Regions from separate parts of the Shewanella sp. Koi 1 genome, predicted to be linked through region 3. Evidence: predicted binding sites of a transcription regulator. Region 3 holds the regulator's gene; each other region holds the start of a gene.

Region 1 (7,935 bases), 250 kb from region 3:
GGATAGAGGATAAAACCTTGGACTGAACCTGAGTTGAACAAGTCGATAGGTAGTATTTTTAAGATACAAAAAAGGCGCACTAGGCGCCTTTTTAGACAAGCTTTGGGCATTACTGGGCGAGTTGGTTTTCCAATTTACGCAGCGCCGCTTTGACTTTACGGGTGTTTTCAGGCCCCATGCGGATCATCAGTTTTTGCGCGCTCGGTAAGGCCTCTAAATTAGGATCTACAAAGCGGTAGTTCACGCTGATTGAGCTCAGCTCGATAGGCTCTTCGATAATAGGCGCGGCAAGCATGATCTTAATGGCTTGCAGCATTCGGTCATTGAACTTGGCATTGCTGTAACCTAACTCGGCAAAGGCCTCATCAAACAGCGGTGTGAGCTGTTTGTAAGTGTGCATTAAGCTTGCTTCATCCATGCTGGCAAGTACAGTCGCGTAGGCATCGTATCTGTGGTAACTCTCTGGATTTAAATACACTTTGCTAGTGATTTCAGACACAGTGAACAGCTTTTCTGGGCCTTTGACTGGGCTGACTTTGCGGGCGAGATCGCCTTGGGCCAAGTTGTCCACAAACACCACAAACTGACGGGCCAAATCTTGGTTCACTAAAGAGGAACCGACCACGTTGTTATTGATGATCGCTAGCGCTTTTTGATGCACAAAGGCATCGCTCTCAGGCAGGCTAGGGACGACTTCTTCAGGAATCGCAGGCTCGGTTGGCGTGACGACGGTTTCGGTTTCCGGCGTGGTCACTGCTGGTGCTTCATTTTCCACCGGCGCAGTTTCAGGCTCAGTGCCTGTCTCGAGCGTCATAGGTTCAGATGAAGGTGGCTCAGGCAGCACTATCGGCGCATTGGGGATGAGCTTGGGTGAGTCATCTTTCGTGTAGTAATAATAACCTCCTGCAGAGAGCAGCACGACGAGCACAATCGCAATCAAAGCAAAGCGATTACTGCTTGAAGAGGTTTCTTGAGGTGTAATTCTATCATCTTGATTAACTTGCATTTTACATCCTTCGCTTAAGTGTCAAGGTAACGGGGTGAATACATGCAGCTAACATTTAAAGTGCAAGTGCCAACGAGTTGTCGGTGGCAGGTTCATTGTGCAAGTTTCCACGCGCTTGTCCATAGCGGTGAGCTGAACAGGCTGAATTTATTTTACCTTGAAGGGGTTAGCTTAAGGTTTAGGCCTGAACGTATTGTTGCCTGTGTCCAAGCCAACGATGAATAATGGCATCGACCGATTCTGGTGCCTGTGACATCACATGGCTCGCCAGTTTTTGGATATGTGGAATAAGCGCCTGATCGCGGACAAGGTCGGCGATTTTCAGCTCGGCCAGTCCCGTTTGCTTAGTGCCCAGTACTTCGCCCGGCCCACGGATCTCTAAGTCTTTCTGTGCAATCACAAAACCATCATTACTTTGCCTGAGCACATTTAACCGCTGGCTCGCGGTTTGGCTCAATGGCGCCTTGTAGAGTAACACACAATGGCTCGCCACGGCACCGCGCCCTACGCGGCCCCGCAGCTGGTGCAACTGTGCAAGGCCCAGTCGCTCAGGGTTTTCGATAATCATCAAGCTGGAGTTGGGGACGTCGACACCGACTTCAATCACTGTGGTTGCCACCAAGAGATGTATGCTTCCCGCCTTGAAGTCGGCCATAATTTTTTGCTTTTCAGCACTTTTCATTCGGCCGTGAACTAAACCTATGCTCAGTTCCGGCAGCGCTTGGCGCAGCTCTTCGGCGGTATCTTCCGCCGCTTGGCACTCGAGAACTTCGGATTCTTCAATCAGAGTACAGACCCAATAGGCTTGGCGTTTATCAGTGACTACGCTGTTGCGGACGCGCTCAAGCACTTCATTGCGACGCGAATCGGGAATGGCGACTGTGGTCACGGGCGTGCGGCCGGGCGGCAACTCATCGATAATCGAGGTGTCCAAATCGGCGTAGGCCGTCATGGCTAAGGTTCGTGGGATCGGCGTTGCCGTCATAATTAACTGGTGTGGATGAAAGCCTTGGTTAATGCCTTTTTCCCTGAGTCCCATCCGTTGGTGAACCCCGAACCTGTGCTGCTCGTCAATGATGATCAAGGCCAGTTTGTTAAAGGTTACCTGTTGCTGGAAGATGGCGTGGGTACCTATCACCATTTGCGCCGCGCCCGATTCAATATCGGCTAAGGATTGCGCCCGCGCCTTGCCTTTAAGTTTGCCCGCCAGCCATCCGACTTTTAATCCCAGAGGCTCAAACCAGGCTGCAAAGTTTGCTGCATGCTGCTCGGCGAGTAATTCGGTAGGCGCCATCATCGCCACTTGGTAACCATTTTCGATGGCCTGCAGCGCGGCGAGGGCGGCGACTAAGGTTTTACCCGAACCCACATCACCTTGAACTAAGCGCATCATGGGGTGCGGTTGCTCTAAATCTTTACCTATCTCGGCGACGACCCGCTGCTGGGCGCCCGTCGGTTTAAAGGGCAATGAGGCGAGAAAGGGATTCAATAGCTGGCCGCTGGCGTGCATGGTCACGGCGGCGTCGAGATTGCTGCGCTGCCTGAGTCGGAGCATGCTGAGGTTATGGGCGAGCAGTTCTTCCTGCACTAGCCGTTGCTGCGCCGGATGCTGGCCGAGCTCTAAGTCAAATTGTGATATTCCAGCGTGGGGGCGATGCAGGGTTTGCAGCGCTTGTTTTAAGCTCATGCTGTTGGGCTGCAAATTGGCGGGTAATAACTCGGTCAAACCGCCGTCTTCTAATAATTCGAGGGCTTGCTCGGTGAGCTTGATCCAACTCGCCTGCTTGAGTCCTTCCGTCGTGGGATAAATCGGCGTAAGGGTATCGCTTAAGTGAATGTCTTCTCCGGGATACACAATTTTGTACTCGGGATGGACGATTTCTGCTTGATGATTACCACGGCGAATTTCACCGTAGGCGCGGATCATTAACCCATTTTGCATCGCATTGCGTTGCGCCATCGAAAAGTTAAAAAAGCGCAGGCTCATGCTGCCGGTATTATCCCGTACATTGCACACCAGCATGCGTTTGCGGCCTTGAATGATTTGCGTCGACTGGATTTCGGCTTCAATGGTGCCGTAATTTCCCGGCATTAAGGCGGCAATAGGATAAATTTGAGTGCGGTCTTCGTAGCGCAGGGGTAAGTGAAACAGCAGATCTTGTACTGTTGTGATGCCGAGCTTGGCGAGTTTTTCCGCCACCCTTTTGGCGACGCCTTTGAGGTCGGTGATCGGAACAAGATCCAATTGCTGCAAGTCGTTAGCGCTCAATCACTGTGAATTTATACATATACTAACAGAGTATAAGCGTAAGGCAATCTTAGGCTTGGCGCTGGCCAAAGGATAAATGGCGATGGGTTAACTGGCGGGGAGGCGTTACACCAAAAGAATGAACTTAGCCGTTAACATTTAAGTTATCTTATTAAAATTAAAATGAATATCCTATAATTGGTTGCGCTGAACTTAGGCAAAAATAAATATTCTTAGTTACCAAGTTCACTTTTTATTATTTTGTGGTTTAATCAAATAATTGGTTACCAGCGACATGCTTTGGTAATTATGCGGTAACAAGGTTGTGAATCGAAATAATAAAGTGACCTCCAGTGACGGAACACATTTGGGGAAACACCGTCGAGGAGAACTCGCTTTTGCGTCTATGGTATTTGAGTTGTTTATTTATAGGCCTGCTGTGTTCCACATCGCCTGCATGGGCCAAATTAGAAGTGGCTTTTTTTAACCCCGGCGCCGCAACGGATAGCTTTTGGGGTGATGTCGATAAATTAATGCAAGTGGCTGCCACTCAACTCGATATTAATTTACAAATAACCCATTCAGACCGTAATCATTTTAAAATGATTAACCAATTAGAGGTATTATTAAGCTCTACCTCATCCATCCCTAGCCATATTATTTTGGTAAATGAGAAGCAGTCAGCAATAAAAATGTTGCAGTTGCTCTACCACTATCCCATATATGTGCAGCTGATATTGAATGATATTTCAGTGGCCGAGCGAGAAACCTTATTAGCGGATCCACATTGGCAAACCTATTTATTACCAGCCATTATTCCCGATAATTACGCGATTGGTGCCGAAACGGCCAAAACCCTATTAAGTGGTTTAAAGGATGAAAACGCGAAGGTTTTATTAATTTCGGGCGATAAGTCGACGCCTGCCTCAGTGCTGCGCACCCAAGGCGCCAATGACTACTTTTTTATGCAGCACAATGCCACTGTGACTCAAACCGTCTATGGCCAGTGGAGCCAAGATATTGCCTATGGGCAAACCTTAACTTTGCTTTCCCGCTATCCCGATTTAAATCTGATTTGGACGGCCAGCGATAATATGGCTATTGGAGTACTAAAAGCCTTGCGGGAAAAAGGACTTCAGCCCGGGCGTGATGTGTTGGTGAGTTCAGTGAATACCTCCGCAGAGATTTTACAGCTTCGCCAATCACAGCAAGTCACTACATTGGGCGGCGGGCACTTTTTAGCGGGCGCTTTGGGATTAGTACAGCTGAAGCGTTATCAAGCAACTTCGCAATATTATCCCTATGCGGATATACAACTTTTTAGTGTCCTTAATCCAGATTCGGAGTTTTATCGGCTGTTAGTCGCTAGGGATTGGGCGGGGATTTTTAAGACACAGATTTTGGATAAGTTGCCACAATCATAAATAGGTATCCATGAAGCATCGTAATCATTCCATCAGTCACAGAATGACGCTCACAATTATTGGGGTGAGTTCGTTTTTTGCTGTCCTGACTATGTTGGTACAGTTGATATGGAACTATCAAGAGAGCATAGATAAAACCACGGCGGATATTCGTGAATACTCCGAATCCATCTTACCCAGTGTGGCTAAGTCGCTGTGGGATGTTGACCATAGTCTGTTATCGGATTTGCTATCGGGCCTTGGGATGATGCCCATGGTGGCGAGCGTTAATCTAGAGAGTATCGACGGCGTTGCTATGCAACTGGGTAAGTCGATTCATTTAGATAGTAGTCGGCAAACTCTGTTTCGCTATCCCATTAACTATCAAGATCAGCAGATTGGCATGCTAACGGTCGGTTTAGATACGGACACGCTCTATTACGAGTTGTGGCAGCAATTGATCATCATAGTATTAGGCAACGGGCTGAAAACGCTGTTGATGATTTACTTGATCCTCTCTTTGGTGCGCCTGTTAGTCACCAATCGCCTCTCGGCGCTGGAGCGGTTTGCCAATCAAATTAATCTACAGTCCCTGCCTAAGCTCAATGTGCCCATGAGTGTGATGCAAAGCTCCGATGAGATTGGTCATGTCGCCCAGTCGCTACAGGCCATGTATCAACGGATCCGCAACGATTTGGCCATCAATAAACGCCAGCAACGGGCGCTGCAACAACAGCAAAACCAGTTGGCGAAGCTGGTCGATGAGCGGACTCAAGAACTTAATTGGCAATCCAAGGCAAACCAGTTGCTAGCCGAGATGTCGTTGCAATTTTTAACGACAGACACCACCCGATTAGATGAGTCCTTAGCCGAAGTCTGTGGCCGCATTGGTTGCCTATTTGATGTTGAACGGGTGAGCATTATTGAATTTACCCAGCAGCACGCCCGTTATCGGAGTTTTTGGAGCTGCGAGTCGCAGGCGGGCAAGATCCAAGATATTTCCATCGACAGTGTGGCTGTGCTGGCACAAAAATTTACCTCAGAGTCGACCTTAGTCATTGAGTCGGTTGCTGAACTGGCGGATGAATCACCAAAGGAATATCAAGCCTTGTGCTCGGTCGGCATCTGTTCCATTGCCGCCTATGCGATTAAAAATAGTAATCAACTCTTGGGATTGCTCTCGCTTTCTATGGTCAGTCGTCCATTAAACTGGAGCGTGCAAAAGAAGGTAATGCTGACGCAATTTGCCGCGGCACTGAACGAATTATTACTACGTGAGGAAAAAGAGCGACAGATGCTCAGCCTGCAACAGGCTTTAGTGTCGGTGAATGCTCAGCTGCGGGTGATGGCCGACACCGATGAATTAACCGGATTAAGCAACCGCCGCCCCTTCACTCAAACCCTAGAAACCTTGCTCCAGCAAGACACTTCCTTCGGCCTGCTCATGTTGGATGTCGATTACTTCAAGAGTTACAACGATACCTACGGCCACCTCGAGGGCGATGCGGCGCTTAAGCGAGTGGCGCAGGCGTTAACTCAGTGTGGTATTTTGCCGCAGGAGAGTTTACTTGCCCGTATTGGTGGTGAGGAATTCGCGATTGTTCTGCAACAGATTTCACCCATCCAATTGGAGGCGATAGCCAACCAGCTCTGCTACCAAGTGGCCGCCTTGGAGATCCCCCATAAAAGCTCCCCAAAGGGCAAGATCACCCTGAGTATTGGTGGGGTGTATTTTCCTAAGGAAAGCCAGGATGGCTTAACGTTGTCGGAGGTGCTGCGCCGAACCGATATTTGTCTGTATCGCGCTAAAGATCAGGGGCGCAATACCGTGGTGATTGATTCGAACCATAAGTGACTGTAATAGGAGCGCGGCGCCGATTTATTTCTGCTTTTGGCCTGCTATAATTGCCGTCCTTTAATTTCTAACTCTAGGTTCTGGCGTGTCAAAACGGGGCAAAAATACGGCAAGTGCGGTGTCGATTTTCAATATCGATGATTTGTCCACTTGGCAAAAATATCGCAAAGGCTTGTGTGATAGCTGCCATGCAACCTGCTGCACCTTGCCCGTAGAAGTCACTGTGAGCGACTTAGTGCGCATGGCCTTAGTGGACGAGTTTGAAGCCGAGGGCGATCTCAAGGCCATCGCCAAACGTCTGCAAAAAGCGCGCATCATCGACAACTTCAACCACAAAACCGCCATTTTTACCTTGGCCCGCATGGCGAACGATGATTGCCTGTACCTCGACAGCAAAACCCGTCGTTGCACCATTTATCATCAACGTCCCGAAACTTGCCGCAATCATCCGCAAATCGGCCCTAAAGCGAATCACTGCCCTTATCGTCCCCGTGAGTAAGCTTTTGGATATGAAATTGGTACAGGGCTTCGAGTTGATGGCTGTCCCGCATCGCTTGTACCTGCCGATTAAACTCGTGCGCAATCAAGTCTTTATTGGCTGAACGTTTTGAGATCAGCATATAAAAAGGCTCCTGCTGGGTGTTGGGGGATACCTTAGAGGTGAGCGTTTTAGGCAGTTCGCCCGACTGAGTTAAAGCGAGGCTACCAGCTAAAATCTCCTTACGGGCGATGAAGAATTTACATCTGTGTTTCAACAACATTTCTGGGAGATGTTGCAGAGAATTGATTTCGCTGATGGGCGTTTCTTTGCGCCAGCCAAAGTTATCGTAATTGAAGCCTTTAATGCCGCAAACCGTGCCAAAATCAGCCAACTGATTGATATCATTTATATGAAATTGCGGGTCTAGTTCGGCTTTCAAATAAAAATAACTGGGGGTGAGGTAATAATAAGCAATAGATGGGATATAATCAGTCGCCCTTTGTCGGTTGAGCGATGCGCTCATTGCGGCATCTATGCTGCCATTTTGAACGTCCTTTAAACAGCGTAACCAAGGCAAAGCCTGCACTTCATAATCAATTCCAATGGGTTTAAAGGTGCGTTCTAGCAGGTCGATATCGTAGCCGCTAAGCGTGGAAGTCTTAATGCCATCTTGCCGAATAAAATAATTAAACGGTGGATATTCAGTCTCTTCGACACAAAAGCGTAACCTTAATGGGGAAAGCTCGTCGGCGCCATAGGCAGCAGGCGAGAGCAGAATCACGCATAACAAGGCGATTAGCGGATATAATAAACGCATCATACTTTTTAAGCGCAGTGGCGATTTTTTTAAAGTGTAGCAAAGGGCTTAGCGGCAGCAGGGTTCTTTATTGCCACAGGCTAGAGCCGCTTTATTGGGCAAAATTCAACTGATCCGCGAAAATC
Region 2 (7,935 bases), 2.1 Mb from region 3:
GATAATGCGGGCGCGAATGATATTGGCAGAATCGATCATCAAGCCCTTATCGCTCGCACAGCCGATCCCCACAGCAGCGTGATGACGGTGAAATCGGATATCGATTTTGCGCAGGCGACTACGGGCTTTGTCGGTGTATCCGACGGTTTGGCCGATTTAGCCGATAACGGTAAGCTCGATACGCTGTATCAGGCCACCAGCAGCGCCGAAAAGCCCACTCAAGGCAACATTGCTTTTACCGCCAGTTATCCCGCACTCCAAGCTAATCAACCTCTTAATGTGAATTTGGCGATTGGTTTTGGCCAGGATGAAGCCAGCAGTTTAGCCAATGCCAACGCCAGCTTAACGGCGGGGTATGATGCAGTGCTGAGCCAATACAACGCCGGTTGGCACAGTTATTTACAATCGCTACCCGCGATGCCTGATATGGCACAGAGCACCACAGATAATGGCAAACTGCTGTATACCAGTGCCATGGTACTCAAGGCGCAGGAAGATAAAACCTATGCGGGCGCCCTTATCGCATCGCTTTCTAATCCTTGGGGCGATACTGTCCCTGCTGTCACACCCAGCACGGGTTACAAAGCCGTTTGGCCCCGAGACTTTTACCAGTGCGCCATGGCATTTCTCGCCATGGGCGATACGCAAACGCCTAAAGTCGCCTTTGAGTACCTTAAAAAGGTGCAAGTGAGTGACAAAACTCCAGGCTATAGCGGCACGCCCGGTTGGTTTTTACAAAAGACCCATGTGGATGGCCAAATCGAATGGGTGGGCGTACAGCTCGATCAAACGGCGATGCCGATCATGCTCGGCTGGAAACTCTGGCAGGCAGGCGTACTCAGCCAAGCGGAACTGAGCTATTGGTATCAAGAGATGCTAAAAGCCGCGGCGGACTTTTTAGTCAGCGGCGGAGAGGTCAATCTCGACTGGAATCACACGCAAATTACGCCACCGAAAACCCAACAAGAACGTTGGGAAGAACAAGCCGGTTATTCGCCCTCCACCACGGCCGCAGTGATCGCAGGTTTAGTGGCTGCGAGTGATATTGCCAAGGCAGTAAACGATAGCGATGCCAGTCAGCGTTATCTAGCAACCGCCAAAACGCTTAATCAACAACTTGAAAAACACTTAGTGACGACCCAAGGTTTGCTTACCGATAGCCAAGGCATTAAGGCGCCTTATTATCTGCGATTAAGCCCCAACGGTGAGCCAAACACCGCCGAGCAACTCGCCGCTAATAATGGTCGTGCGGGATTAGATCAACGTCAGATCCTCGATGGCGGCTTTTTAGAGCTGGTGCGCTATGGCGTGCGTGGCGCCACCGATAAGCTGATTAATCAAAGCCTAGCGCTGGTGGATAACACCGAGCTTGAAGACAATTTACGCCTCAAATACAACTTTACTGCAAAAGATGGCAGCAGCGTTCCTGGGTTTAGACGTTACGGTAACGATGGCTACGGTGAAGATACCCTCACTGGCGCAAACTACGCCGAATCGGGCAGTAATAGCGACAACCAACGCGGCCGCGTCTGGCCCTTCTTCACCGGTGAGCGTGGCCATTTTGAGCTGGCCCTCGCCAGCGCTAAGGGAGAGCTAACGGGTGCTCACGCGCAGCAAACCAAACAGCAGCTTATCAATACCTATGTGCAAGGTATGGAAACCTTTGCCAACGCGGGGCTAATGCTCCCCGAGCAAGCGTGGGACGGTGTGGGTAACGCCACACGTTACCAATATCAACTCGGCCAAGGCACTAACTCCGCCACCCCGCTCGCCTGGACCCACGCTGAATATATCAAGCTGGTGCGTTCGATGAGCGATGGTCGAGTCTGGGATAACTACCCTATCGTCCCAGAAGCGTTGAAATAAATCCTACGCAATACAATCTAATGTGTCCCTTAGCCGCTAATTAGCACTAAGGGACTCTGTTTGGGAACGCTCTTAAGGGGCTATTTCTAAGAGCTATCTAAAGGAGCTAGCTTAAAGAACTATCTTTGCCGCTATCCAAAGCAGCTCTCTTTGTCGCTATTTGATTTAAGATTGGTAATACTACCGCGTGGTTTGCACGCTTTTTTGGGCGTATTCCTGAGGCGTGCAACCAAATAAAGCTTTAAATGCTGCACTAAAGCTACTGACACTCAAATACCCCAGACTATGGGCTACGCTTGTTGTGCTCTCCCCTTGGGTTAACCGCTCAAGGGAGTTGAGTAATCGGTACCTTTGGCGCCATTGTCTATAGGTCTGTCCGGTTTCGGCTTTAAAGAGTCGTTCTATGGTTCTGATACTCGCCCCCGCGCCTTGGGCTAATTCGGCCAAGGTATACTCCGCCTGCGGTTTTTTGATCAACAGTTGGATCACTCGGCCAAGACGCGGATCCGAGCCCGCATTCAAATAGGTGTTCACACCGTCGAGTGTATCTAGCTCGTCAATGGCACTTAAGCCCAAGCGGAAATATTTTGCGGGTTCCATCGAAGTGTTTTGACATAGCTTCAGCACCATTTCGCGCATTAGCGGCGTCATAGTAACCATCACCACCTGCGTGTCCTGCACTCTAACGCGATAACTGGGATCGATATACAAGTTGCGAAGATGGGCATGGGTTTCACAGTTAATTTGATGTCGGCAACCACTGGGGAGCCACACGGCATGGGTCGATGGCACCACCCAAACCGCATTGTCGCTCTGTACCCGTAAAATCCCTTTTGCCGCCCAAAGTAACTGCCCCCGTGGGTGAGAATGGGGTTCAACGCCCATTTCGGCCTCGAGATTGCGCGCATTACTCAATACGGGACGATTTGCGTCTAACGTGAACGCAAATTGGCTGGGCGCCAACATTGTCGCTTTAGAAATAACATCTGACACATTACCACCTTAAAACGCCATACCAACTGGGCTATCTTAGGCCGCAATATCAATGCCCGCAATATTAAGGTGATCCCTATGGGTAAGTTAAGTATTAAAAAATGGCTGATCTTTAGCGCCATGTTCGTCGCCGTTTTGTTGGCTATGTTTCCACTCAAGCAGCACCCGGCACTTTTTTCCTACAGCGCATCGGTCGTACTCATTACCCTGCTGTTTTGGAGCACGGGTTTTATTCCGCCCTTTATGGCGGGGCTGATCTTTTTTGCCTTGGCCACCATTTTTAAACTGATCGATCCCAGTGCGCTGTTCTCGGGATTCGGTTCGGCGGCGGTGTGGTTAATTATCTCCGGATTTGTGATTGGCAGCGCCATTTCAGAGTCGGGATTAAGTCGTCGCCTCGCCGCCCTTATCGCCCCCGCGTTAACCATGAGTTATCCACGCATGATTGCAGGACTGGTCATCAGCGCGATGTTACTGGGATTTGTGATGCCATCCTCCGTGGGGCGCGCGGTTGTGATGCTGCCCATCGGTATGGCCTTGGCCGAGCAGCTCGGGTTTAGCCGCGGTAGCAATGGCAGAATAGGCATAGCCACCGCCCTAGCACTCGCCTGTAATATGCCAAGCCTTGCGGTACTGCCCGCCAATATTCCCAACATGATTTTGGCTGGTGCGAGCGAAAATCTGTTTAACGTGCATTTTGGCTATGCAGAATATCTGTTTCTACACTTTCCGATTTTAGGTCTGCTCAAATCGGCCATCATAGTAGCACTCGTGGTGTATTTGTTTCCGGCCAAGATAGATAAAACCCAGATGGCAGCAGCGACGGATATCGAAGCGTATGATGTGGTCAAGCAAGTTAAACTCGGGGTGTTACTCATCATCACCCTGTTATTTTGGATAACTGACTCATGGCATGGGATAAATCCAGCATGGGTGGGGCTAACGACCGCCATCATCCTCTTACTGCCGAAATGGGGCATTATTGAGCCAAAGCGTTTTAATCAATCGGTTGATTTTTCGACGGTTATCTTTGTTGCCGCCGCACTCGGACTAGGCGTCTTAGTCAATCAATCTGGGCTTGGCAGCGAACTCGGCCAAGTATTCAGTCAATACCTTCCCTTGTCACAAGGCGCCTCCTTCCTCAACTTTATGTCCTTATCACTGATATCGACCTTAACTGGATTAGTGGCAACCGTGCCTGGCGTACCCACGGTATTAACCCCAATGGCTGCCGACTTAGCGAATGCGACAGGGTTTTCTCTCCCTGCGGTATTGATGACCCAAGTGATCGGCTTTTCGACGGTGATTTTCCCCTATCAAGCGCCGCCGCTGATTTTGGCGATGCAACTATCTCAGGAGTCTCTCGCCCATCTGCTGAAAGTCACCTTACCCTTAGCGCTGATCACCTTACTAGTGCTGATGCCGCTGGACTACCTCTGGTGGCAGTTATTGGACTGGATAAGCTAAGCCTTTGAGGTATAGGAAAATAACCCTAGTTTTATGAGCCAAACGAGACTCTAAATTGCGGCAAAGGAGTGCCGCAACCAACTTAGCGAACAACCCCATGCGTTAACGTAAGTGAATTAGAAGGTTGTGACCTAAAGTCATCCCCCACGTCGTGCTTACTATTCCTTTGCATCTGATTGTGCGACGTCAACGTTTGCCTGTCGTCTTACTCAACACACTTTCGACAAGTCATCAAAATACGTTATACTGTTTTTATATACAGTATTTTGATTTTCATTATTCATATGCTCACACAAACACAGTATCCACTTTTTAGCTCCTCCGTTGCGGCTGGATTTCCTTCTCCTGCCCATGATTACATTGAGCATTCACTCGATCTCAATGAACTTTGTATTAAACACCCCACGGCAACATTTTTTGTGAAGGTACAGGGAGACTCAATGGCCGATGCGGGCATTTCGAGTGGCGACATATTAGTGGTGGACAGAGCATTACAGGCTACGCACGGTGATATTGTGGTCGCATCCGTCGATGGTGAGTTTACCGTTAAACAATTGCAGTTACGTCCAATAGTGCAATTAATACCCCGTAATCCGGCATTTAAAGCCATTAACATCCACCATGATTCCGAGCTAAACCTATTTGGTGTTGTCACCTGTGTGGTGAAGAAATTCAAATGACTGCTACGCTATTTGCCCTCGTCGATTGCAATAACTTCTACGCTTCCTGCGAACGCTTGTTTCGCCCCGATCTTCAAGGCAAACCCATTGTTGTGCTTTCCAATAACGATGGTTGCGTGGTTGCGCGCTCATTGGAGGCAAAGCAATTAGGCATAAAAATGGCCGTCCCCGTGTATCAGGTGATGGACATGATCCGCGCCCATAATATAGCGGTATTTTCCTCCAACTATGCACTTTATGCCGATATTTCAAATCGAGTGATGACCACTCTCGAGCATATGGTGCCAAGGGTAGAAGTTTACTCAATTGATGAGGCTTTTTTAGATTTGTCTCGGCTCGATAGATGCCAAGATATCACTCAGTTAGCCGCGGATATTCGCCAACGGATCCAACAATGGATTGGGATCAGTGTCTGTGTCGGCATAGGTCCTAGTAAAACCTTAGCCAAACTCGCCAATTATGCCGCTAAAAAATATCCCATGACTCAAGGTGTTGTCGATTTACGCACGACGGAACGCCAACGGCGATTAATGGCCTTGACGCCAATTGATGAGGTATGGGGGATTGGCCGAAAAATTGCGCAACGTTTAAAGCTTATGGGTATACATACCGCCCTACAGCTCGCCGATGCCCCACCTAAGCTCATCCGAGACAGCTTCTCGGTCACAGTCGAGCGAACGGTGCATGAGCTAAACGGTATTGCCTGTGATGATATTCAACAACTTGTGGCGACAAAACAGCAAATCGTCAGTTCTCGCTCTTTTGGTGAACGCATTACCCACCTCACAGCAATGCAGCAGGCCATCAATGATTACACCTGTCGAGCCTGCGAAAAACTGCGTGTTGAGGGTCAATTTGCACGTACCCTATCCGTATTTATTCGGACCAGTTATTTCACTGAACATCAACCCCAGTACAGTCAGGTGCTCACAGGCAATTTAACTTATCCCAGTGACGATACCCGCGATTTTATCGCATTAGCGCAGCGGCTCTTGTCTAGGCTTTGGCGTGAAGGATATGCCTATGCCAAGGCGGGCGTCATGCTGGGGGATTTTTATGCGCCAGGTGTGTTTCAACTAGGATTATTTGATGAAGTCAAACCACAGCCAAAAAGTAGAGCCTTAATGAACCTACTGGATAGCGTTAATCACAGCGGTAAAGCCAAGATCCAATTTGCAGGTCAAGGACTTAATGCAAATTGGAGCATGAAGCGTAACCAACTCTCCCCCCGCTACACCACACAGTGGGCACACATTCCGACAGTAAAATAAGCCATAGTATGCAAACACGCTATTTGCTTACCTGTTAAGGTTTGTTAAATCCCTAAAGCTGCGGCAATAATGCGCTATTTTTCAACAGTTAATAAGATACTTCCAATCCACCACTTTTATCCCAACTTGATTCAGCTCACAGAATCTAAAACTCAACCAAACTAAAGACCTAGGATGCAAATTGACATTGTAAAGACAATGTTTCGTTACATTGAGATACAACCACGCCATAGCACATACCGTGCCGCCATTCTTTATTTCCCCTCACACTTAATTAGCCTCCCCGCTTTTACAAACACAACATTTAGGCATCATGCGCACAACAATTAAGCTGTTGATATTAAAGTTGTTAATGATAATTTTCCGACTATGGAGGGCAGTTGCAAATAAATATAAGCCGTGATGAAACCCTTCCTGATCGTCATGGCATTGTTAAGGGAATGAAAATATGACTACGCAAACAACCGTGGCGCGTGCGGTTCGTTTTAGTTTACTCGCTTTGGTCTCCGCCTCGGTGACACCGCAAGTATTTGCCGCCGATGAAGCGGCCGTTATCGATGATAAAGTGGAGCGTATTGAGGTCACGGGTTCACGCATTAAACGTACCGATCTTGAAAATGCCTCCCCTATCGTGGTGGTGAGCGCCGCAGATATCGAAAAAGGTGGCTTTAACTCAGTGCAAGACGTGTTAGGCAACCTGTCGCAAAACTCCGGTGGTTCGATGACTCAGCAGGAAGTGCACGGCTTTACCCCTGCGGCATCGGCCGTCAACCTGCGTGGTGTGGGCGCTGGACGAGTGCTGACGCTGATCAACGGTAAACGTGTACCTAAATATCCCTTTGGCGCCGGCGGCACCGACAGCTTTGTCGATACCGCCAACATTCCATTAGGGGCGATTGAGCGTATTGAAATTTTAACCACGGGCGCCTCGGCCATTTACGGCTCCGATGCGATGGGCGGTGTAATCAACATCATCTTGAAAAAAGACGTTGAACAAAGCACCTTCAAATACCGCCATTCAGATACCTTCGATGGCGGCCTGCAGAACAACCAGTTCTCCTTTATGACGGGTGTCAGCAGCGATAAAGCAAACCTGACCTTCTTCGCCGAATATGAAGATCGCCAAGCATTAAAAGCCTCAGATCGCCCTGAATGGGGCACAGATATTATCCCGGGTAACTATTATGCTGGTTACAGCTCCTATGGCGCCAACCTTGTGGATAGCAATGGCAAATTACTCAAGAGCTTAAGCGCCGCCGAATGTGATGCGCGCGGCTATGTGATGATGTCCAATGGCAAATGTGGTTTCGATCGCTCCGCACAGCGCGACTTTTCGCCTGAGCAAAAGCGCTACTCCACCATGATTAACCTCACCAAAGACTTAAACGACAATCATCAGCTGTATTCGCGCCTCGATTACACCCATGCCTCGACCTACACAGAAATTGAATCGGCCACTGTGGGCGACGATTTTATGTTTAACGTGTCGGGCGATAACGTCACTATCGTCGATGAGCTCAATGGCTTATCCCAAGTGTTCGATAAAAATACTGCCTTCGGCGGAGATTTTGCCGGCGCTGCCGATGGGGACTATTACTACACTCGCCGTATGTCTGAGCTAGGTCCACGCACCTCTGATTTTGAGACCAATAACTTCT
Region 3 (7,935 bases):
AACCTAGCTTGACCAAAACCACGAATACCACCACAGTCAATATCAGTAGTAACGACACTGCCCTACGCAACCAAATATATCTTGGTAACCAAATCAATTTGGTCAGCAAAACATAAGGATAGCGTATGAACATCCCGCTCATTTTTAAGTGTGTTTTAGTACTGCTGTTGCTGTTTATCATTTTTAACCTAGGCAGAGCCTTAATTATTATGGTTAAAGGTGACGACCAAACCGCTGAACACCCGGTGCCAATGAGCCGCTATTTGGGCCGTAGGGTGATATTTTCTGTACTGGTTATCCTGCTCTTGCTGGTGGCTTTAGGGACTGGACTGCTTGGTCTCAATCCCACGCCTTAAGTTTTCAACTTATTGTTTCAACGAATATTTAAAGCACATAAACAAAGATAAACAGGCAGAGCCAAACCACATCGACAAAGTGCCAGTACCAACTGCCTGCTTGGAAGGCAAAATGCTTATCCGCACTAAAGTGGCCTTTTAACACTCTGAAAAACAAGACTAATAGAAAGATAGTGCCCAAGGTGACATGCATGCCGTGGAAACCCGTCAGCAGGAAAAAGGTGTTGCCATACACGCCCGAGGTGAGCGTTAGCCCCATCTCATGGTAGGCATGGCTATATTCCTCCGCCTGCAAAGCAAGGAAGCTAATTCCCAGTAAAATCGTGAGCCCCAGCCAGAGGGTGATGGCCGAACGCTTACCCTTTTCTAAGCTGATATGGGCAAAATGCAGCGTGACTGAGGAAGTCAGCAGCACAATCGTGTTGATTAGCGGCAGTCCATTCCATGGCATGGCTTCGGTTTTGGTGCCATCTGGTGTGGTGACGAGTGGCCAAACGGCCTCGAAGTGTGGCCACAGGACTTCGTGGGTCATGGCATTGTTGGACGCGCCGCCGAGCCAGGGCACTGCGATCATGCGGGCGTAAAATAAGGCGCCGAAGAAGGCGGCAAAGAACATCACCTCGGAGAAAATAAACCAGCTCATGCCTTGGCGAAACGATCTATCCATTTGATGGGAATAGAGGCCTGTCATCGATTCTTGGATTACAGTTCTAAACCAGCCAACCAGCATAAACAGGATGACGGCTATGCCTGCCAGTAGAATATAGCCGCCATCCGAAGCGCCAGATTTGAGTTGATGTACAAAATGTCCTGCCCCAAAGGCGATTAAAAACAAGCCGATAGCACCAACAATCGGCCAAGCACTCTGGGCGGGTACGTAGTAAGTCTCATGTTTAGTGGTCATTTTGCAGCTCCTTGCTCTATGGCAGACGCTAACTGCTTGTCGGTAATGTCGTAGAGGGTGTAAGAGAGGGTTAAGGTGTGGATAGACTCGGGTAATTGAGGATCCACAAAGAAGATCAACGGTAGCTCGGCGCGACTCGCGGCGGCTAAGTGTTGTTGGTTAAAACAAAAACATTCGGTTTTATTGAAATAAGCCGCGCCTTGTCCGGGCGAAATAGAAGGAATCGCCTGGCCCACGATCGCTCTGTTAGAGACATTTTGCGCCAGGAATGCCGTGTGAATGAGTTCTCCCGGATGCACTTCGAGCCGTTTCGTTTGTGGCTCAAATTTCCACGGCATGCCCGTCTGCACCTGCGAGATAAACTCCACCGTTACCACCCGGTTCTTGTCCACAGTGATCGCTTGATAACTGCTGGCAGTATTGGAGGTTTTGCCATTAATCCCCAGTTTTTCGCACAACACATCGTAGAGCGGCACTAAGGCGAACCCAAAGCCAAACATCCCAAGGCAGCCCAGCACCAGCAGGCTGATGAGCTTACGGTTGGACTTGATGTTGGGCTGATGGGGTTGGCCTTGCATGTTATTTCACCTCGGGTGGCGTGGTGAAAGAGTGGTAGGGGGCAGGGCTGGGTAGGGTCCACTCTAAGCCTTCGCTGCCTTCCCAAGGTTTGGCGGGCGCCTTTTCGCCGCCCCGAATGCACTTAATCACCAACACGAGGAAAATCAGCTGAGAAAGACCAAAGGCAAAACCCCCAATCGACACGATTTGGTTTACATCGGCAAATTGAATCGAGTAATCGGGGATACGCCTTGGCATACCCGCAAGACCTAAGAAATGCATCGGGAAAAACAACACGTTAACCGAAATCACCGAGCACCAGAAATGCCACTGGCCGAGCTTTTCGCTGTACATATGGCCGGTCCATTTTGGCAACCAGTAATAGGCCGCCGCCATGATGGAGAAAATCGCACCAGTGACTAACACATAGTGAAAGTGGGCCACCACAAAGTAAGTATCGTGGTATTGGAAGTCGGCCGGTGTGATGGCGAGCATCAGGCCAGAGAAGCCGCCAATAGTGAACAGGATAATAAAGGCCACCGCGAACAACATTGGGGTTTCAAAACTCAATGAGCCGCGCCACATGGTCGCTACCCAGTTAAACACTTTCACCCCAGTCGGCACAGCAATCAGCATAGTGCAGTACATAAAAAACAACTCAGCAAACACAGGCATACCGGTGGTGAACATATGGTGCGCCCACACGAGGAAGGACAAAATCGCAATACTCGCCGTGGCATACACCATGGATGAATAGCCGAATAATGGTTTACGGCTGAAAGCTGGAACAATGGCGGAGATAATGCCGAAGGAAGGCAGAATCATGATGTAGACTTCGGGGTGACCGAAGAACCAGAAGATATGCTGGAACATCACAGGATCACCACCACCTGCCGCCTCGAAGAAGCTAGTACCGAAAAACTTATCGGTTAACACCATAGTGACGGCGCCCGCGAGCACAGGCATCACGGCGATCAGCAAGAAAGCGGTAATCAGCCAAGTCCAAACGAACAGCGGTAACTTCATCCAGGTCATGCCGGGAGCGCGTAGGTTGACTATGGTGACGATCACGTTGATGGCGCCCATGATCGAACTTATCCCCATGATATGAATAGAGAATACAAATAATGCTGTGCTGTCAGGGCTATAAGTGGTCGAGAGTGGTGCGTAGAAGGTCCAACCGAAGTTAGGGCCGCCGCCTTCCATAAACAGTGAGCTCAGTAAAATAGTAAAGGCGAAGGGCAGGATCCAGAAACTCCAGTTGTTCATCCGAGGAAGTGCCATATCAGGCGCGCCAATCATCATCGGGATCAGCCAGTTAGCCAGTCCTGTAAAGGCTGGCATCACGGCGCCGAATACCATGATTAACCCATGCACTGTGGTCATTTGGTTGAAGAAGTTAGGCTCAACGAGTTGTAATCCGGGCTGAAAGAGTTCGGCACGGATCACCATGGCCATCGCACCACCGGTTAAAAACATTATGAAACTAAACCATAGGTACAGGGTGCCAATGTCCTTGTGGTTAGTGGTGAGTAACCAGCGCATGATGCCTTTAGGTGCACCGTGATGGTGTTCATCATGGGCGGCAATTTGGTCTTGAGTCAGTGTGCTCATCTTAATCCCCTACTGTCCATGGCGAGCAATATCAGCGGGTTGCACTGTATCGCCAGTATTATTGCCCCACGCATTGCGCTCATAGGTAATGATGGCGGCAAGCTGTTGTGGCGTGAGTTGTGTGCCAAATGCCTGCATCGCCGTGCCCGGTTTACCGTGCATCACAATGTCGATGTGATTGGCGACCGGACCCGTTGCGATAGCGCTGCCAGCAAGGGCGGGGAAGGCGGGAGGCATACCGGCACCCGTTAGCTGGTGGCAGGCGGCGCAAATCGTGGCATAGGTCTTTTCCCCTTCGGCCATCAGTTCATCATGGCTAAGCGTGGGAAGACTCGCGGGGTCGACACTGGCGGCGGGTTCTGTCGCAGGCTTTGGCGCATCGGTGGTTGCTGGGGGCGGAGTCGTTGCTACTGGTTCGCTATTGGTGCCACCTGATTTATGGGCATCAACGTCTTTGGCTTGCACCGCATCCCCCGTGTTATTGCCCCACGCATTACGCTCATAGGTAATCACGGCGGCAATCTCTTGGGTCGTTAATTGTTTGCCAAAGGCTTGCATGGCCGTACCCGTTTTACCATTGAGCACGATTTCAAGATGGCCGCTCAGTGGTCCGGTCGCAATGGGGCTGCCTTTGAGGTGCGGGAATACTCCTTGTAGACCTTCACCGTTGGGTTGGTGACAGGCCGCGCAGTGACCGAGGTAAACTTGCTCACCCTGAGCCATCAGCTCTTCTTTAGTCAGTGTTTGTGATAACGCGGCTTGTGCGGCTTGCGCTGCGGCATTGGCGGCTTGTTTTTGTTCTACAACCCAAGCATCGAACTCGGCTTCGGGCAATGCCTGTACCACTATCGGCATAAAACCATGGTCTTTACCGCAAAGCTCGGCACATTGGCCACGGTAAATGCCGGGTTTGTCGATACGGGTCCACGCCTCGTTGATAAAACCTGGGTTAGCGTCTTTTTTTACCGCAAAGGCGGGCATCCACCATGAGTGGATGACATCCTCTGAGGTCATCAAGAAGCGGATTTTACGATTGATGGGTAATACTAGGGGTTTATCGACCTCGAGTAAGTAGTGCTCTCCCTTGGCTTCACTACCTTCGATTTGAGGTCTTGGAGTTGCGAGAATACTGTAAAAATCAATATCTTGATCGAAGTAGCTATAATGCCATTTCCATTGAGAACCTGTGACTTTTACCGTGAGATCGGCATTGCTGGGATCTTCCATGGCAATCAGAGTTTTCGTGGCGGGAATCGCCATTAAGATCAGAATGACAAAAGGAATAATCGTCCACGCGATTTCGACTTTTGTGCTCTCATGGAAGTGAGACGCGACCGCGCCCTTAGATTTTCTGTGGTTGATCATGGCATAAATCATCACGCCAAAAACCACTAGGCCTATCGCGCAGCAGATATACAGAATCGTCATGTGTAAGTGATAAACCTTGCCACTGATTTCTGTTACGCCGGGGGTCATGTTGAACCGCATGTCCGCTGCGGCCAACGGTGGGGCGAATAGCACCACGAGTAAACAATACAACCATTGCTTCACAAGACTTCTCCTCTGCCAATTGCGAATAGCAACCACAAAGAAGAGCAACACAGTAAGTCTCAACTCTATGCAAACTCTTCAGTTCCCAAAAAAGCTTCTCTGACTTCAACGTGCGTTGGCGGCTTACTTTTGATTAAGTATTGTTACTGCTGGTATTAGCCACACTGGCACATACTGCTGAATAAACCCATTATTCTCGATTTTTGTGTGCAAGAGATATTCGATAAATCGTCGATATTTTTTGCCTAAATGGGCGATATATTATGCTCGCCTGAATCAAACATACTTGCTGTTTAAAAATTGATCAAGATCACTTCTTTTTCTAATTGTCTGAAAAATTGCCAAAAAAAAAGCCCCACATTCACAGGTGAGGCGGCTTTCAAGGCTAAATACGCAGTGCAAAAATTTTAATGAACAGAGCTAAAAAAACTACCTTGGGCAAAGTGAGCAGGTTGCTTGAGTGTCGCGTCCGTAGGTGAGTGATTTACGACATCTTCTAGCACGATTCCCATGGCGCGGGCGCTCTTGGCCACAATTTGCAAACGACGATTGTCGCGGGCATCGAGTGAGTGGATCCAAGTAATTACTGCGCTGGAAGTGCCGCTAGTTAAGGCTTTTTCCATGGCCCACAGGGTTTCCACTTCATCTTTCGCATGGACTAAGAGTACGCGATCCATACGCACGCCGGCGCTGGCCAGTAACTGCTTGTAGCCAATACTGGGTGGGTTGATGAGCACGACCCAGCGGCCTTGTTGGCTCAATTGTGCCAATTGTTTGCTAAGTTGCATTAGCTCTTGGCGCCCTTGGCTCTCGGTGGGCATAGTGATGATAGGCGTATGCTGCCAGTCTGTATCGGTTTCGCGTACCGCATCGAGCCATAAACCGGGGTGACGCGGGGCATTACCTAGTAGTTTGTTCATAGCCAATCTCCATTGCGGATCACCCCTACGGCGAGCCCTTCAATTGTTAGACTTTGGAAACTTAAATCGACTTTAATCGGGGAGTAATCTTCATTTTCAGCATGTAGATAAACGAGATTCCCTTTCTTTTCAAAGCGTTTAACTGTTACATCATCGTCAACGCGAGCAACAACTACTTGGCCATTGCGCGCTTGCTGTACCTTATGAACGGCGAGCAGATCCCCTTCGAGGATACCGATGTTCTTCATACTGTCGCCTCTGACGCGCAGCAAGAAATCAGCGGCTGGGTGGAACATGCTGGGGTCGACTTGGTAATACTGTTCGACATGCTCTTGGGCGAGGATAGGTTCGCCCGCAGCCACTTGACCAATCAGTGGTAAGCCAGATTCGCTGTTATCTTCTTCCTCAACTGGGAGGCGGATCCCGCGGGAAGTGCCAGGCATGATCTCGATGCAGCCTTTTTTTGCCAATGCCTTAAGGTGTTCCTCGGCGGCATTTGCACTTTTAAAACCCAAACGGGTGGCGATTTCGGCCCGGGTGGGTGGCATGCCAGTCTCGGCAATATTACGTTTAATCAGCTCTAAAATTTCGGCTTGGCGTGGCGTCAACGGTCTCATGTTCTTTCCTGTTTTTCTATACAGTTACTGTTAGTATATACAGTATTGTTCGTAGTGCAAGTATTAACCACTTTTTAACGCGATTGGAGAGTATTAGCGAATATTCCCTAGAATCTGGTATTCTATGGGGCTAATGAACGTACTTACATTGCATAAGAATAATGCCTAAACAAGACTCTCTTTGGTTGAAATCATTACGCTGGATCCAAAAACACTTAGTGCACACTATTGTTGTGCCGCAGGATCCCTTTGCCGATCTGAATCTGGACGCGTCCAGACCGCTTGCTTATGTAATGAAAACAGAATCCCTGAGTGATATTGCTGCGTTAAGCGAAATCACCACTAAGCTGGGTTTGCCAAGCCCCTACGAGCCGCTCGTGGTCAATGGTGTTGTCGCGCCCCGCGTCGTTTGCCTCGAAGGCCGTAAGCCTTTGTTTGGCGAGCGTGCCAGTAATGAGCCATTTCTCGAATGTTTTATGCGCCTGTTGGCCGTCCATAAGGAAAAGCCAGAGTTAGATATTCAGCTGGTGCCTGTGAGTCTGTATTGGGGCCGTACTCCGGGTAAAGAAGACGACACCATGAAGGCGGCTGTGCTTGAGCGCGAGAACCCAACTTGGTTACGTAAGTGCTTGATGATCTTATTTTTAGGTCGTCACAACTTTGTGCAGTTTTCTAATGCGGTATCGCTGCGTTACATGGCCGACGAACACGGCACCGATATGGGGATTGCCCATAAACTGGCGCGGGTGGCTAGAGTACATTTCCGCCGCCAACGCAAAGTGATGACAGGGCCTGTGCTGCCTAATCGTCAGGCAATGTTCCACTCCCTGCTGAAATCCGAATCCTTACGCAAGGCGATTCAGGAAGAAGCGGCGAGTAAGAAGATTTCCGAAACCCAAGCCCGTGAAACAGCAATTGAATATCTTGATGAAATTGCAGCAAATTATTCCGACAGCCTAGTGCGTATTGCAGAGCGTTTCCTAACTTGGTTATGGAACAAGCTCTACAGCGGTATCAACATCAAAGGTGCTGAACAAATCCGCCAGCTGCACCATGATGGTCACGAGATTGTTTATGTACCTTGCCATCGCAGCCATATGGATTACCTGCTGTTATCCTACATTCTGTATTACCAAGGCATGGTGCCACCGCATATTGCGGCGGGGATTAACCTAAACTTCTGGCCTGCGGGGCCGCTATTCCGCCGTGGCGGCGCTTTCTTTATTCGCCGTAGTTTTAACGGCAATAAACTCTATACGGCAGTGTTCCGTGAATACCTCGATCAGCTGTTTGCTAAGGGATATTCGGTTGAGTATTTCTCTGAGGGAGGCCGTTCTCGCACCGGTCGTCTATTGGCGCCGAAAACGGGCATGATCGCCATGACGATCAACAGTGTGCTGCGTGGTATCGAACGC
Region 4 (7,935 bases), 990 kb from region 3:
ATGCGGCTAAAGCCAAAACGGGTATCAGTGAGCTTTCTATCGAAGGCAATCGCTTAAGCAAGCACAATGCGCATTTATATGTGGACCTGTCTTCAATCGCCAAAGGTTTTGGCGTGGACAAAGTGGCCTCTATTTTAGATAAGTATCATGCAAGCGGTTACTTAGTCGAAATTGGTGGCGAGCTAAGCATTAAAGGCACTAAAGGCGATGGTAGCTCGTGGCGCGTCGCAATAGAGAAACCGACCGATGATGGCATGGCGGTGCAGCAGGTGATTGAGCCTGGCACTATGGCGATGGCAACGTCGGGGGATTATCGCAATTATTATGAGGAAGAAGGTCAGCGTTTTACTCATATAATTGATCCACGTACCGGTTTACCGATTAATCATAAGCTAGCATCTGTGACCGTTTTGCATAAAGAATGTATGACGGCCGATGGTTTTGCGACGGCGATGATGGTTTTAGGCACAGAAGCGTCATTGGAGCTTGCCAAGAAAGAACACTTGGCGATAATGCTAATAGAAAAGCAAGGCGAAGGATTTAAAGTCTACTACAGTGACGCCTTCAAGCCTTTCCTTAAGTAGTTGGAGTTAACATGAGCACTTTTATCGCGGCATTTGTGATTTTATTACTGTTCTTTTTGCTTATGTCGATAGGTTATCTCATCAAGCGCAAAGCCGTTGAAGGAAGCTGTGGCGGTTTAGGTGTATTAGGGATTGAAAAAGCCTGCGATTGTGATGATCCCTGCGACAAGCGTAAGCGTCGTATGGCCGCAGAAGAAGCGCGCCGTGAGAAGTTAACGAAAGACAGGATCATTTAATTATCCGCTTCAACTGAAATAGCCTCCTCTGGAGGCTATTTTTTGCCTCGATTTTAGCGCAGCAGAGGTTTGGAGCGTCGATTTTCTTCTGGAAAGCGCAAGTTCACGAAGGGATGAGTGACGCGGGTTATGCTAATCAGTTAACGAGTGCCTTTTATAACTGCAAGAAAGAGAATTTACTTACCTGCTGAGCGTACCCATAAAATTAATCCTTGATATATGAGGAGGATAGCTGGCTAATCTAAGCGATAATGAGAATGCTTTTTATCTTTAAGCTTGTGAAAAATAAAGAAAATTTGAGTTAGCTTGAAAACTGTACTAGGCTAGAAGCTTGATTTAGATCAATCTTTCACTCATATCAAGGATAGTTACTTATGAAAGGTCATCCTAAAGTGGTGGGACAACTCAATCGGGTGCTTACCTGTGAGTTAACGGCCATTAATCAATATTTTCTCCACGCTAGAATGTTCAAGCATTGGGGTCTCGAGAAGCTAGATCACGTCGAATACAAGAAATCCATCCAAGATATGAAACACGCCGATAAACTTATCGGGCGAGTATTATTTTTAGAGGGATTACCGAATCTGCAACAGCTCGAAAAACTGCGTATTGGCGAGCATACCCAAGAGATGCTGGATTGCGATTTAGCCATGGTGCAGGAACAACTCACACTGTTACGGGATGCCATTAGCCTTTGCGAGGCGGAGCAGGATTATGTGAGTCGCGATCTGCTCGAAGATATCCTTGAAGATGAAGAAGAGCACTTGGATTGGCTCGAGTCACAGCAGGAGCTGATCAGCTTAACCGGCATTCAAAACTATCTTCAATCGCAAATTAGTGAGTCATAGGAGCTGAATATGAAAGGTGATAAAGAGGTCATCGACGCGTTGAATCGACTCCTAACGGGAGAGTTATCGGCGATGGATCAGTATTTTGTGCATGCCCATATGTACGAAGACTGGGGCCTGAACGAACTCTATGAACGTATTGCCCACGAGTCGGATGATGAAAAGGGCCATGCGGCCAAACTGGTACAGCGCATTTTATTCCTCGAAGGCGTGCCGAATGTGGCCGCGCGGGAAGCGCTCAACATTGGTTCAAACGTTGAAGAGATGCTGCGTAACGATTTGGCCTATGAATATAAGGTCGCCGATGATCTGCGTAAGGTGATTGCCCTGTGTGAGTCGAAAAAAGATTATCAAACCCGTGAGATCTTAGAAGTGTTACTCGACGATACCGAATCTGACCACATGTATTGGTTAGAAAAACAGCTCGGTTTGATTGACCGAATTGGTTTACCGAATTATCTGCAAACTAAGATGTAACCACTCCAGCTTACGCAGCTTAAGCACAAAGGCCAGTCACTAAATGACTGGCCTTTGTTTTTGGATTTTGAGTATTTAGTCTAACACTCTGTAAAAAATCGCTATCGCAATGGGATCTTCTGATGGATGTCGATTGTTTAGCGATTCCTGTTATTTTGCTAATGTCTATTCTTTACAAATACTTGTTTACGTTTTTTCTCATCATTTCGGCTGTTGTTGGCTGGTAAAAATTGTTACCGTGTGAAACTGTTTTTGCAGGCTTTTTTGTTAAGTGGTTGGTTAACCAGACGGGAAGATGGATGAGATATATAAAACGTTCTCTTAGTTTGCAGTTAGTGGTAACTATCGTCGGTGCCCTCGCTGTACTTCTTACTTTAGTTGCCGCTTTGCTCGTGAATAAAGAAAGTAATAACACACGTAAGCAAGTGGATGCGGACATTTCGGCGCTTGTGGCTCTCAAGGCCAATGAGATTGGTGGTTACTTTGTTGCTAAAGGGCAAGTGATCCACTCGGTTTTTGCTGAACCAGGGCTTATCCATTGGTTTAGCCAATATCATGCCCGTGGCAGTAACTTAGCCAACGATCAACAGTACCAAGATATTATTCGCTATTTCCGCTCGTTCTCCGACCGTGATAGCGATGTGAAGTCAGTGTTCTTTGGCTCGGCGAATACCTTCGAATATTTCGACCTCAATGGCCGTTTCGATGGCGATCCAAACTATTACACTAACAAGCGTCCTTGGTGGCAGGAGGCTATCGATCAGCGTAGCTTGTTTGTGGGCGATCCTGCGGTCGATGCCAACGATGGATCTATTTCAGCCACGGTTAAAACCCCAGTCTATGGTGCCAATGGCGAACTCATCGGGATTGGTGGTATGGATATTCTTATCGATACCATTGGTAAAACCCTGTTAGCGCCAATCAAATACCGCAACTATGGCCAAGCCTTCCTGATGACAGATGAAGGTAAGCTGGTTTATTTCCCTGGATTCTCAGATAAATTCCCGCCAGGCTCACTTGCGAATCAAATCGATAGCCAGTTTAAGGACACCTCAGGTTTTACCGCCTTAAGACAACAAATGCAGCGCGAGACGCAGGGCTTTGCCGAAGTCACCTTTAACGGTGTGCCGCAGCGGGTAACCTTTGTGTCCGTGGGCGGTGATTATCCTAAGCAGAAATGGCACTTAGCCTTTATGTTACCCCATGAGGTGATTGAAGCGCCTGTAACCGAAGCCTTTTGGAATGCCTGTTTTGTAGCCTTAGGGATCATGCTCTTGGTCGGCATCACAGTATGGTTGATGTTATTGCCCTTTAGACGCCAACTCGGCAAATTGCTCGATGCGATGGAAGACATTGCCGAAGGTGATAGCGATTTATCCCAACGCATTTTAATGGAGCGCGAAGATGAGTTAGGCAAGTTGGGTGATGCCTTCAATCGCTTTGCCGAAAAGGTGCAGCAGATGTTACTGCATACTCGTAACTTAACCCAAGAGGTGGGCACTGGGATGATGGATGCGCGCCAAGTGTGTGATTTAGCCGTATCTTCGGTGTCATCGCAGAAACAACAAATCGACTCAGTGGCCACGGCCGCCACCCAAATGGCACAGACGAGCCAAGAAATGGCGATTAGCGCGCAGCGGGCGAATGATTTTGCTGAAAAGGCACAAACCCAAGCCCATGACGGTACCCAAATCGTGTCCCGCGCGACCGAAGGTATGAAGGCATTATCGGTTCAAGTGATTGAAGCGGCCAAAGTCATCAAGGAGTTACGTAGCAGATCTGAGCAAATTGGCGAAGTGTTAAGCGTGATCCGCAACATTGCCGACCAAACCAACTTGCTGGCGCTCAATGCGGCCATCGAGGCGGCGCGGGCGGGTGAGCAGGGCCGAGGTTTTGCCGTGGTGGCCGATGAAGTGCGTACCCTCGCGTCTCGTACCCAAGATTCTACCGCCAACATTCAAGGCATTATCCAAACCCTGCAACAGAGTGCGCTACAAGCCGAGCAGGTGATGGAATCTGGGGTTGAGCAGGCAAGAGTCGGACAAGACTTGACCACACAAGTGGAGCAAGCCTTAAGTGATATCGCCAGTGCCATTGTGTCGATTCAGCAGCAAACGGTGGAAATTACTGTCGCGATTGGCCAGCAGGCCGTTGTGGCTGAAGAGGTGGCACAGAACGTGGTTAGCGTACGTGGTTTGTCCGATCAGTCTTTGCTCTCGAGCCAAGATTTATCCCAAAGTTTGCAAGGATTTGAGCAAGCGACTCACGAACTCACCCGCAACATTGGGCAATTTAAGATTTAATTCAAAACGTTGCAAATCAAGGGAGCCTTAGGGCTCCCTTTGTTTTTGAGCGCTGATAATCCAAGCGCAAACAGCACCGCTGCAAATTGATAAGTGATACTTGATTACTGTTTTTATATACAGTATTTTGAGTGTCGGAGGAATGCAAGGTGCGAAAAATCATTCATATCGATATGGATTGCTATTTTGCTGCGGTAGAAATGCGGGATTTTCCCGAATACCGCGGTAAACCGCTGGCTGTCGGCGGCAGTCGGGTGCAGCGTGGCGTCATCAGCACTTGTAATTATGAGGCGCGCAAATTTGGCGTGCGTTCGGCCATGGCGACGGGCTACGCACTGAAATTGTGCCCCGATCTTATCCTCGTTCCCGGTCGTATGCAGGTCTACAAAGAGGTCTCACAGCAAATTCGCGCCATCTTTTCCCGATACACTGAGTTAATCGAACCACTTTCCCTCGATGAAGCCTATTTAGATGTCAGCGATTGTAAGCTGTTTAAGGGCTCAGCCACGTTAATTGCCGAGGCGATTCGCCGTGATATTTTGGCCGAAACTGGGCTGACGGCATCGGCGGGCGTGGCGCCGATTAAATTTCTCGCCAAGGTTGCCTCTGATTTAAATAAGCCCAATGGGCAATGTGTTATCCCACCCGATGAGGTGCCCGAGTTCGTTAAAAGCTTATCCCTGCGGAAAATACCCGGAGTCGGTAAAGTGACCGCTGAGAAACTGTCTTCGCTAGGCTTAAATACCTGCGCCGATGTGCAGGCTTATCCAAAGCAAGAGTTGATTGCCCGTTTTGGTAAGTTTGGCGCCGTGTTAGTCGAGCGGGCCCATGGCATCGATGATCGCGGGATTTCTGTGAGCCGCGAGCGCAAATCCGTAGGCGTTGAGACCACTCTCGCTCAGGATATTTACACGCTGGAGCAGTGCCAACAGGTGATGCCGGGATTAATCCAAGAGTTGTCCAGCCGTTTAGGGCGAAGTGCTAAGGGGAGGCAAATCCATAAGCAGGTGGTCAAACTTAAATTTAATGATTTTAAACAGACCACCATCGAGCATCGTAGTGACGAGGTCTCCGTGGTGATGTTCTATGAGCTACTGAGCCAAGCAATGGCTAGGCAAGAGGGCCGTGGAATTCGGTTACTCGGGGTTTCTGTTGGACTCGCCGAGAGTAAAGACACGCTTTCGCCGCTCATGGTACGCGAAACGAAGCAGTTGGATTTTGTGTTTTAGTGTCAATTTAATCTGAGCGGATCTGGCTCCGCGCCAATCTAACCTAGTTTAGTTTAGATAACGCGATAATCAGCTTTACGCAGTGCGCAAATAGAAGCAACAATAAGGCCGCATTGGTAAACCCTCTGCGGCCTTTGTTATTTAAGTCTGCTTAGCGACTATTCACCTAGAGTGATTATTCACCTTTAGCGGGAATTCGTTCTAGCACAGCAAGGAGCAGATCCCAGTATTGACCTACTGTGGTGATATTGACCATTTCATCCGGGCCGTGTGGATAGCGGATGGTAGGGCCAATCGACACCATATCCATTTGGATAAGGCTTCTTGAACAGACCACATTCAAGACCCGCGTGGATCACCATGATAACCGGTTCTTTATGGTAGATAGACTCGTAGGTCTCACGCACAATCGCCATTACGGGTGAGCTGTTATCTGGCTTCCAACCTGGGTAAGCGCCACTGAATTCAATTTCAGCGCCAGCGAGATTAGTCAGCGCATTGAGCATGCCTTCAACTTGGCTGCGGCCCGAATCGATGAGCGAGCGAATTAAGCACAGAATGCTAACTTCTTCATCGTTAGTGCTAATCACGCCTACGTTGAGTGAGGTTTCTGTCACGCCAGCGACTTCATCGCTCATACGCATCACGCCATTAGGGCATACATGCAGCAGGTCGATCAGCGTGTTTTGGCTGTTTTCACTCATCACGCGTTTTGGCGTTGGGATTTCGCTCAACACTAAACGCATATCAGGGTCGGCAATGGCCAGCTCGGCGCGGACTAAGGCTTCAAAAGCGCGCACTTTTTCATTCAGTGCATCGACATTTTCAGCGGGTAACATAAAGCTGATATTGGCTTCGCGTGGGATGGCATTACGCAGTGAACCACCGGTAAATTGGGTTAATTCCAGCGCTAATTCATCGGCATTTTCAAACAGGAAGCGTGCCAAGAGTTTGTTGGCGTTACCACGACCCAAATGGATGTTAACCCCAGAGTGACCGCCTTTTAAGCCAGATAAATGCAGGCTAAATGACGCGTAACTTTGCTCCGATGCTTGCCATACCATAGGCAGAGTGATCTGTGCATCGACGCCGCCAGCGCAGCCCATGTAGATCTCACCTTCTTGCTCTGAGTCGGTGTTGATCAGGATTTCAGCATCGAGCATACCCGCTTGCAGGCCAAAGGCGCCTGTCATGCCTGCTTCTTCATCAATCGTGAGCAGTACTTCTAGTGGGCCGTGTTTGATATCGTCGCTACCTAAAATCGCTAAGGCTGACGCCATGCCAATACCATTGTCGGCGCCTAAGGTTGTGCCTTTGGCTTTTACCCAGTCACCGTCAACATAGGCTTCGATAGGATCTTTGGTAAAGTCATGCACTTTGTCGGCATTCTTTTGCGGCACCATATCGATGTGAGCTTGGATCACGACGATTTTGCGATCTTCCATTCCGGGCGTTGCGGGTTTGCGAATGATTAAATTGCCGACCGCATCTTCCACGACATCGAGTTGTTTACTCTTAGCCCACGCTTGGATGTGTTGGCTGAGTGCTTGTTCATGTTTGGAAGGGTGGGGAATTGCACAGATTTGTTCGAACCATTGCCATAAAGGCTGTGGGTATAACTGACTTAACGCTGTCACAGGAGGTCCCTCATCAGGTCTTGTGGGTATAGGGCAAATTTGGCTTGATCCTACCACATTCTGCTCGGCCGATTAATCTTCTCGATCAGCCTATCTGTGCTTGTGGCAGCGAAAGTTGCCACCCTCAGTCTTTTCGATGGGGACAAAGGGATTTTTTGATTGGTAATTAAGCGTTATAGCGGGAATAATGCAGGCACAATAATGAAAAAGGATGGGTCATGTTTCAAGTTAACTTTGTTGATGTACAAGCAGAAAATGCCATTTTTGATGGTGAAGGTTGGGATGCGGTTGTGGTCGTCACACCGGATCTTGGTGCTATTGGAATTGATGAGATCAGTTTATTGGCCGAGCATGGCGCTAAGGTCGATAAGCGTGTCGGTAAGAGCCCGACGTTACTGTTTGCCCCCGGTTTAGCCGGTGGCCGTTTAATCATAGCGCCGGTTACTCAAGTGGCTGATGATTATGCCGATGTGCGTGTTTATGGCGATGCGGCAAGAGCTGCTATTGCTATTGCTAAAGACGCGGGCGCTAAGCGTCCCCTGCTTTATGTGGTGCCTTCTACCACGCCCAAGTTTGGGTTTGCGACTGAAGTTGCGGCGCTCGCCTGCGGCCAAGAATTAT

What was found. Region 3 encodes LexA, which represses DNA repair genes until DNA is damaged. Its sites were predicted from a motif close to TACTGTATNNNNATACAGTA; they were not measured.
Region 1: the regulator LexA is predicted to act here: its motif matches at 3,277-3,296, upstream of recG (ATP-dependent DNA helicase RecG).
Region 2: the regulator LexA is predicted to act here: its motif matches at 4,571-4,590, upstream of umuD (translesion error-prone DNA polymerase V autoproteolytic subunit).
Region 4: the regulator LexA is predicted to act here: its motif matches at 4,554-4,573, upstream of dinB (DNA polymerase IV).

The regions. Positions count from the first base shown of each region.
Region 1 covers NZ_JBREJM010000001.1:4,427,887-4,435,821, reverse strand. The annotation lists gene ACUZ8J_RS19465 (DUF3014 domain-containing protein) at 110-1,006, opposite strand; gene recG (ATP-dependent DNA helicase RecG) at 1,185-3,260, opposite strand; gene ACUZ8J_RS19455 (ABC transporter substrate-binding protein) at 3,653-4,678, shown strand; gene ACUZ8J_RS19450 (GGDEF domain-containing protein) at 4,689-6,512, shown strand; gene ACUZ8J_RS19445 (YkgJ family cysteine cluster protein) at 6,598-7,011, shown strand; gene ACUZ8J_RS19440 (substrate-binding periplasmic protein) at 6,974-7,813, opposite strand.
Region 2 covers NZ_JBREJM010000001.1:2,562,058-2,569,992, forward strand. The annotation lists gene ACUZ8J_RS11270 (glucan 1,4-alpha-glucosidase) at 1-1,866, shown strand, start outside; gene ACUZ8J_RS11275 (AraC family transcriptional regulator) at 2,047-2,859, opposite strand; gene ACUZ8J_RS11280 (SLC13 family permease) at 2,938-4,326, shown strand; gene umuD (translesion error-prone DNA polymerase V autoproteolytic subunit) at 4,611-5,006, shown strand; gene umuC (translesion error-prone DNA polymerase V subunit UmuC) at 5,003-6,277, shown strand; gene ACUZ8J_RS11295 (TonB-dependent receptor plug domain-containing protein) at 6,726-7,935, shown strand, end outside.
Region 3 covers NZ_JBREJM010000001.1:4,675,118-4,683,052, reverse strand. The annotation lists gene ACUZ8J_RS20580 (SURF1 family protein) at 1-181, opposite strand, end outside; gene ACUZ8J_RS20575 (DUF2909 family protein) at 126-356, shown strand; gene ACUZ8J_RS20570 (cytochrome c oxidase subunit 3) at 385-1,260, opposite strand; gene ACUZ8J_RS20565 (cytochrome c oxidase assembly protein) at 1,257-1,838, opposite strand; gene ctaD (cytochrome c oxidase subunit I) at 1,840-3,432, opposite strand; gene coxB (cytochrome c oxidase subunit II) at 3,442-4,983, opposite strand; gene ACUZ8J_RS20550 (cell division inhibitor SulA) at 5,391-5,903, opposite strand; gene lexA (transcriptional repressor LexA) at 5,900-6,520, opposite strand; gene plsB (glycerol-3-phosphate 1-O-acyltransferase PlsB) at 6,682-7,935, shown strand, end outside.
Region 4 covers NZ_JBREJM010000001.1:3,683,042-3,690,976, reverse strand. The annotation lists gene ACUZ8J_RS16340 (FAD:protein FMN transferase) at 1-584, shown strand, start outside; gene nqrM ((Na+)-NQR maturation NqrM) at 596-820, shown strand; gene bfr (bacterioferritin) at 1,195-1,668, shown strand; gene bfr (bacterioferritin) at 1,678-2,145, shown strand; gene ACUZ8J_RS16320 (methyl-accepting chemotaxis protein) at 2,445-4,448, shown strand; gene dinB (DNA polymerase IV) at 4,598-5,677, shown strand; partial or broken gene ACUZ8J_RS16310 (aminoacyl-histidine dipeptidase) at 5,853-7,314, opposite strand; gene ACUZ8J_RS16305 (leucyl aminopeptidase family protein) at 7,533-7,935, shown strand, end outside.